DNA from 2 places in the Carnobacterium sp. CS13 genome. Region 1 is predicted to be linked to the other one. Evidence: riboswitches for the same ligand, from Rfam matches in the RefSeq annotation. Region 1 holds a riboswitch; the other holds the start of a gene.
What was found. Region 1 has a riboswitch for FMN ahead of ribD (bifunctional diaminohydroxyphosphoribosylaminopyrimidine deaminase/5-amino-6-(5-phosphoribosylamino)uracil reductase RibD). Riboswitches for the same ligand answer to the same signal wherever they lie in the genome.
Positions count from the first base shown of each region.

Region 2: another riboswitch for FMN. It lies ahead of JHE06_RS05065 (ECF transporter S component); the one in region 1 lies ahead of ribD (bifunctional diaminohydroxyphosphoribosylaminopyrimidine deaminase/5-amino-6-(5-phosphoribosylamino)uracil reductase RibD).

Region 1 covers NZ_CP067364.1:523,109-526,849, reverse strand. The annotation lists gene JHE06_RS02535 (riboflavin synthase) at 1-384, opposite strand, end outside; gene ribD (bifunctional diaminohydroxyphosphoribosylaminopyrimidine deaminase/5-amino-6-(5-phosphoribosylamino)uracil reductase RibD) at 413-1,486, opposite strand; FMN riboswitch at 1,629-1,743, opposite strand; FMN riboswitch at 1,894-2,008, opposite strand; gene JHE06_RS02525 (hypothetical protein) at 2,144-2,452, shown strand; gene JHE06_RS02520 (hypothetical protein) at 2,538-2,819, opposite strand; gene JHE06_RS02515 (uracil-DNA glycosylase) at 2,966-3,595, opposite strand; gene JHE06_RS02510 (hypothetical protein) at 3,694-3,741, opposite strand, start outside.
Region 2 covers NZ_CP067364.1:1,053,122-1,056,862, reverse strand. The annotation lists gene JHE06_RS05070 (helix-turn-helix domain-containing protein) at 1-848, opposite strand, end outside; gene JHE06_RS05065 (ECF transporter S component) at 1,051-1,635, opposite strand; FMN riboswitch at 1,772-1,895, opposite strand; gene JHE06_RS05060 (sensor histidine kinase) at 1,976-3,741, opposite strand, start outside.

The DNA.
Region 1 (3,741 bases):
TATCCCAGGATCAGTTTCAATTGTGAGCCAAACAGCATTATCGTCGCGTTTAAATTCGCTGATCTGTCCAGTTCCATCGATGTGGCCGCTAACGATATGTCCGCCAAGCCGAGTTTCCAAACTCAGTGCCCGTTCTAGATTGACGAAACTTCCGGGAATCAATGTTCCGATATTCGTCCTTTTTAATGATTCAGACATAACATCTGCTTCAAAAGAATCGTTTTCTATCTTCGTCACAGTCAAACAAATACCGTTTGTTGCGATACTGTCCCCAATACGCGTTCCTTGCACTACTTTTTGCCCTTTTATTCTGAGAACTGAAGAACTTTTGCCGCTTTGGATCGACTTAACGGTTCCCACTTCTTCAATAATTCCAGTAAACATGAGACTTCCTCCAATCGATTGCTTCTCTTTATTTATCCAGATAGCCTTCTACAACTAGATCCTCTCCAACCATCCCAGCTGTCATCCGATTCAGTTGAAAAGCCTCTTTCAAATCTGCAACGCCTGCCCCTTCAACAGCTGTTTTAGCATGCTTTCCTCCGATGATTTTTGGCGCAATATAAACCTGCATTTTATCCACAATGCCTTCTTCCAAGGCTGAAAAATTCAATGCCGCACCGCCTTCCAGCAAAACACTGTCGATTCCCATGGCACCTAGTGTTTTCATTAATTCCCGCAAATCAACTCTCCCAGACTTCTCTTTAGTCACAATGACTTCAACGCCCATTTTCCTCAGTATTTTTATTCTTTCGCTATCGGCTCTTTCAGTAGCCGCTACGATTGTTTTAGCTGTATCCTCCTGGGTCAATACCGTTGACGCCAGCGGAATTCTGAGCTGACTATCCACCACAATTCTAATGGGATTTTTGCTATTTGGCCCTCGGGCAGTTAGCTTCGGATCATCTCTGATAACCGTTTCGACCCCGACCATGATCCCAGACAATTCATGACGCAAATTATGTACCTGCTGCCTGGAAGCTTCTCCAGAGATCCATTGAGATTCACCCATCACTGTCGCTATTTTTCCGTCTAGTGACATCGCCGTTTTCATCACAACAAAAGGTTCTTTAGTGATAATGTATTTCATAAAAACTTCATTCAATAGTTGGCATTCGTTTTCCAAGACACCTACGTCCACTTCAACTCCAGCATTACAAAGCCTTTCAATCCCTTTTCCAGCTACTAATGGATTCGGATCGAACGTCCCAACCACGACTCGTTGAATCTTTTTCTCTATCAACAAGTCTGAGCAAGGAGGCGTTCTTCCGAAATGCGAACAAGGCTCTAGCGTGACATACAACGTTGCTCCTGACACATCTTCTTTTGCTGATGCAACCGCATTTACTTCCGCATGAGGCTGTCCATATATTTCATGATATCCCTGACCAACCACTCTTCCATCTTTAACAATCACAGCACCCACTAAAGGATTCGGCGACGTCCAACCTTTGCCTTTCTTGGCTAAATCCAATGCAAGCTGCATATATTTTTCATCCAACCCTCTCACCCCTTCCAAAATAAAAAGCCCTAAGAATTTCTTCTCAGGGCTTTCGTCAGTTTTGTTTATAAAGACACCACAAATAAATCCGCATACTATGTACTCGGTTGCTTTTGTTCTTTAAAACTGATGTCTTCTTTTATCCAGACTATAACTGTCGGCTTCGGAATCTAACCGAATCTGCCTCGCGGCTCGTGGGCTTTACCACCGGTAGGGACTTTCGCCCTGCCCTGAAGACTATTTAATTTTTCAAACACTATACAAAAAAGCCCTAGATTTACATCCAGGGCTTGGCTTATCGTTAAATAAGACGGTTTAATAGCTGCATCATAAACTCACGATTTCCATCCATCTCAAATAAGACTTCAATCATCTTCATTGTTCAGCAATTAGTTTGTCTTCGCTTTATCCAGACTATACTGTCGGCTTCGGAATCTAACCGAATCTGCCTTGCGGCTCGTGGGCTTTACCACCGGTAGGGACTTGCACCCTGCCCTGAAGACTTATTTACTTTTGTACTGTAAGAGTATAGTGAAACAAAACTAATGTCAATAGTGATTTAATTTTTTGAAGCAGTTGGTTAGCTGTATTAATTAAGTATGGTAGAATCAATTCAGATTAAAAAATGAAGGAGATTTGAGTATGAGCTCAGTAATAGAAATTGCACTTATTTTACTCCCTATGATAATAGTAGGGGTAATCGGGATATTTGTAGTTACAAAACTTAAACAAAAGCACGATCATGGTACCTTGGGTAAGAAAAAAACCAAAGGCGCTCAAGATTTACTAAATAGTTTGATACCACTAGGCATGCTTCTTGGTTGTATTATTGGTATGATTTCAAGCTCATTTTTTCCCATTTCTTTATTATCTACACTTAGTTTAGGAGCTGGAATCGGCTTATTAGGCGGATATTTTGCTTATGAAATTTACAGCAAGAAAGAAGAGTAGTAACAAAAAAGCTCGTCAAATGAGCCTTTTTTGTTACTTTTCTTTTCTAAAACTGAACTTCTTAAAAATAAACAGTGAGCTTTATTTATCCTTGTTCGTAAACAAAAGAATTAAACACCAATTCAATTTCTTTATCTAATGTGAAAGATACTCGTTCTGCGAAATGCGGCAAGGACTGCACATGAATACTGTTCTCCAATACATCAAATACAACAGGCGAGACATCTCCAAAGTTTTTTGACTTAAGAATGATTGCAACTTTACCATCGTTATTTTGAAGCAAGTCAGCTTTGTCAGACAAATTAATTGTCCAGCCATGTGGTAAAAGATACTGCGTTGTCGGTCTATCTTTTTGTTCATTCGTCATATAAATCACTCCTCTAAAAAAATAGTTGCTCTTATTATATCGATTATAAATACTGATTCCTAGAACAACTAAATTATTCCTACAACACGATAGAAGACACTCTTCCTATTCAAGATTATTCAACTGTTGTATTCGTTAGTTCATTCTTATTTGATTCGCTTTATTCCTTGAACAAATGCATTTTTTCCGCCTTGAGCAGGATGTCTTACTTTCAGACACTCTATTCCCAGCTGATGAAGGCTTTCTTCCGCTTTATTGCCTACCGCAACAACCTTTTCAATCTGAAACATTTCAATCATTTGAATAAGAAACATTTCTCCCATCAAAAGTTCTTTCTTTGTTGGCATCCGATTGCTTTTGCCGTTGTCTTTTTTATGAGGGTGAAAAGGAAAAGCATTCCATCCTAATGAGACAATATCCTGTTCTAAAAGTGTATTCCATATAATGGTAGCCGTTGCTTCTTTTAACAGCTTGTCTTTTTCCGAAGGCAGTTTATAACCGTTTTCCTTGCCAAATAGTTCTAACCCCTTCACGTTATTCATCAGCAAATGTTCACTGGTAAAAGGAACTCCGGTAAGTCGGCTACCTCTATACCCTGGTGCTTCTCCAACAAGTATCAGTTTAGGTTTGATTTTATCCATTTGCTTTAAATAAACCAGCAGATTCTCTCTCCTAACAGCATTCTCTTGATTAGCATAAGAATACTGATTGTAAACATTTTGCGAGACTTCCGTCATTGCCAGTTCATCTATGAAGCTTTCAAATTTATGTGCCATTTCGTCCGTCCTTTTTATAAAAGTGTGAGTCTAAGAATGGTAATCACAGTCAAACTAACTTAGATGAAAATACAGAACTATTAAGTGGTTTTTCGATTTTAGTTTATTTGCTGCTGTTCTGTCAATATGCGCACCCATTCTTCTTG
Region 2 (3,741 bases), 530 kb from region 1:
TTCAACCGGCGCAAATCAGCAATTTCCTCAATAGAATGGCCGTTCAATAAATACTTTTGCGTTATAGCTGCACTTTGGGTAATGCCGCTATAGTCTCTTGCCGTTTCAGAATAAATTGAAAAAAACAAAGGAACCATTTGTGGCTGTCGTTCGATCCATTCGATCAATTCAGCTAAACAATCTGTCAATATTATTTCAGCTTCAAGAGGTTCGATACCATAATGTTCAGCTAATTGTCTTCGTGTTTTTCCAATCTTTCCATGGCCGGTTAGATAAGCAACGATGATCTCAGCATTGGTTTCTGTCAGCTCATTTAATAAAAATAACCATTCTTTGCCAAATTGCTGGGCTAAAGTTTGCTTATCTTGATGATGTTGATTTAACCAATTTTTTAACCAGATTTGATTTTTCCATTCTTTTTCCAATGGCAAATAGTGTTTATTGCCATGGCGAACCTCTGATAAAACTTGGGTAACAAATAAACATTTACGCCAAAAATAGGCGTTAACAGCTCCATTTTTCAATTGATTTAAATGAACTGGATAAGTATGCTTCATAAAGTACTGCTGATAGCCTTTAGCTCCACTTTCTGTTAATTGATACCCTTCTCCTTCGGAATCTGCTGTAATCAATTCTAAACGTTCCATTTTGTTTATTAGGCGTTCAAATTGTTGTCGTTTTATTTTTGGAAACAAAGAAAAATAAGCTGTTAAACGGTATTGTTGAGCATTATACAATATCGAAGCTGTTCTTTTTCCTGTAAGTATATGGTAAATGGTAGAGGATTTTTTCGAAACATCATTTGAAAACAACGACAAACAAAAGTTTTCAAAATAAGTCAATTTCACCAAAGTAGTCTCCTCCTTTTTCTTTGTTCACTTGATTATTGTTACTGCTTATTTTTAATGCTTCTTCTTATTCTAATATACCAAATATTTAGAAAATATAATGGGAAATACATAAATTACTTTATTTTTTTATTGCATTAAACAAAAATGGGCTCGTTACGATCACGAGTCCCATTTCTTTATTTAATATACAATTTAATTTCTATTTTCCATAACTGAAATTAGAGAGCTGATTGCGAACGATCCAGGGTTTCATTTTAGCGAAAAGAATAACGAAAACACTGCTGACGATTATTCCTTTTGCCAGGTTGAAGGGTACTACACCGTAAAAAACGTATTGTTGTATCGGACCAACGCTGAAGTTTAAAACGGCAAAATAAAGCGGGATCAGCACATAAGCATTCAAGAACGATAGGATCGTCGTTAAAGAGAGGGTTCCAATCACATTAGCAAAAACGATGGTTTGCGTGTTTTCTACTTTATTGCGCATAATATAATAAATCGGCAAACAATAAGCTAACGAGGCAATCAAGCTAGCCGCATCACCAATAGGATACCCTGCATCTCCGCCAGTTTGAATATAATGAAGAACCGTACGGATCACAGCTACCATTATTCCCCCTACAGGACCATATAAAAACATACCTAACAATACAGGAATATCACTGAAATCTATTTTCAAAAAAGAAACTCCAGGGATAATGGGAAAAGCGAAAAACATTAGGACGAAAGCGACCGCTGCAAGCATCGAAACTCCTACTAGTCTTTTTGTGTTACTATTTTGCATAAAAATCCTCCTAAAAGGATCCATCAGCTTGAGCATTTTGAGCTTACCGAAGAATACTAGTCAAAAAAATATGCCCGTCTAATTTTTCTTCAGAAAAATCAAACAGAGCATAAGAACATTAGTACATTCAAATAAGCCCCATCTTCTTTATCCAGACTTTACTGTCGGTACTGGAATTAAACCAGTTCAACCAGATAATGCTACCTAGCTCGTGGACTATACCACCGGTCGGGAATTACACCCTGCCCCTGAAGACGAATCTATTATTTTTTTAGTACATCATCTGTACTCCTAAAGTATACTAAACTTAAGAGTATTTTGCAAGAGTTTTACTTACTTTTTATACGTTTGTTTCGTTAGGATCAATATAAGGAAAACGCATGGCGAAAACTGTCTCTTCATTTGGAACACTTTTAACCTCAATAGTGCCGCCATGTTCTTCAATAATATTTTTTACGATTGATAGCCCTATCCCAGTACCCGTCTGATTGGTTTTATAAACCGTTCTAGATTTATCCGCCTTATAAAAGCGATCAAAAATATAGGGAATATCTTCTTCCATTATACCCATACCGTTGTCTATCACTTCCATAACAACTTCATCAAAAACTTTATCTAAATGAACCCATAATTTGACTTCTTTATTTTCTCGTTCCGCCATAGCAGTATGCCGTATAGCATTGTTGATCAAATTGACAAATACTTGGTTCATCTTGTCTTCATCCATCTCGTATGTTTGCACTCCTGGATCGATTTTAAGGGTTAACCTTACATGACTGCTTCCAGCTATACGATTAAAACGCGCCATCAACTTTCTGAAAAACGGTTCTAAAATGACATCTTCACGAATCAAATCAATATGACCTGCTTCCATTCTAGATAAATCCAGCATTTCGTTGACCATTCGGTTCATCCGTTTCGATTCTTCACCGATGATACTCGCCATCTCATGTTTTTCTGCTTCTGTTTCAGCTATATCGTCTAAAATTGCCTCACTGTAACCTTGTATCATTACTAAAGGTGTTCGTAATTCATGAGAAACGTTATTGATAAAATCGACGCGCATTTTATCCAAACGCCGTTCTTTTGTTAAATCTTGCAACGATACTAGAACTCCCCGGACGTTTTCTAACCCTTCATCAAATAAAGGAACCAATGTGATTTCGAAATAAATATCATTAAAGGTAGCATCGTAATAAACTTTTTCAGATTTTTCAATCACTTCATCTATTTGATCTGCTATCACTTCCGGCACAGCCGTTTCTTCTATCCCTTCCAACTTATACCAATTATGCAAAAACTCTTCGCCAATCGGATTAGACATCAGCAAAGTTTTATCTTGATTGTAGTATAAAATACCGGTTGAGATCGAAGTAACAATGTTTTCTAACAATTCTTTTTCTTGTCGAGTTGCCGTTCCAGTGGTTTCCAATGATTTCCGCATTTTATTCATGGCTAAAGCAAGTTGTGAGATTTCATCTTTATAATGTATTGGAGCTTGTTGTGAAAAATCATTTTTTGCATATTCAAAAGCAATGTCTCTTAATTCGTTCAAAGGCTTCCCTAAACGATTTTGCAAATAATAAAAAAGACCAATTGCTAACAATCCATAAAGAGCAAAATTAATCAGAGACCAGATGTTCATTTTTTGTTGTGTTGCGTTTAAAAAAGACAAATCTCCAAACGAATACAATGTTCCCTTTTGTCCATTGAACTCGAAAGTTTTCATGCGGAAAATAAATACAGACTCTGCGTTTTTTTTGTTTTCATGTTCGCTTATGATCTCAGTATCTTTTCCAGCTTTCATCGCTTTTTTTACTTCTTCATCAGCGAGTAAAATCTCTTTAGAAGAAGGTGTCAATTGTTCAGACATATTGTAAGAGGTACTGACAGGTTGACCATCTAAATAAATCGACATAAACACATGGGTATCGTGCGCTTTCAACTTATCCAAGTGATCGATTAAAAACTGAGGATCTTCTTCTAAATATGTTTCTGTCGTTTTTATTGAGGCTCTATAATCGGATAGATAATTGTTTTCAACATTTTTTTGATAGATGCTGCCATATATCTGATTGGTCGTAATAAAGCAAAACCCTACGATAA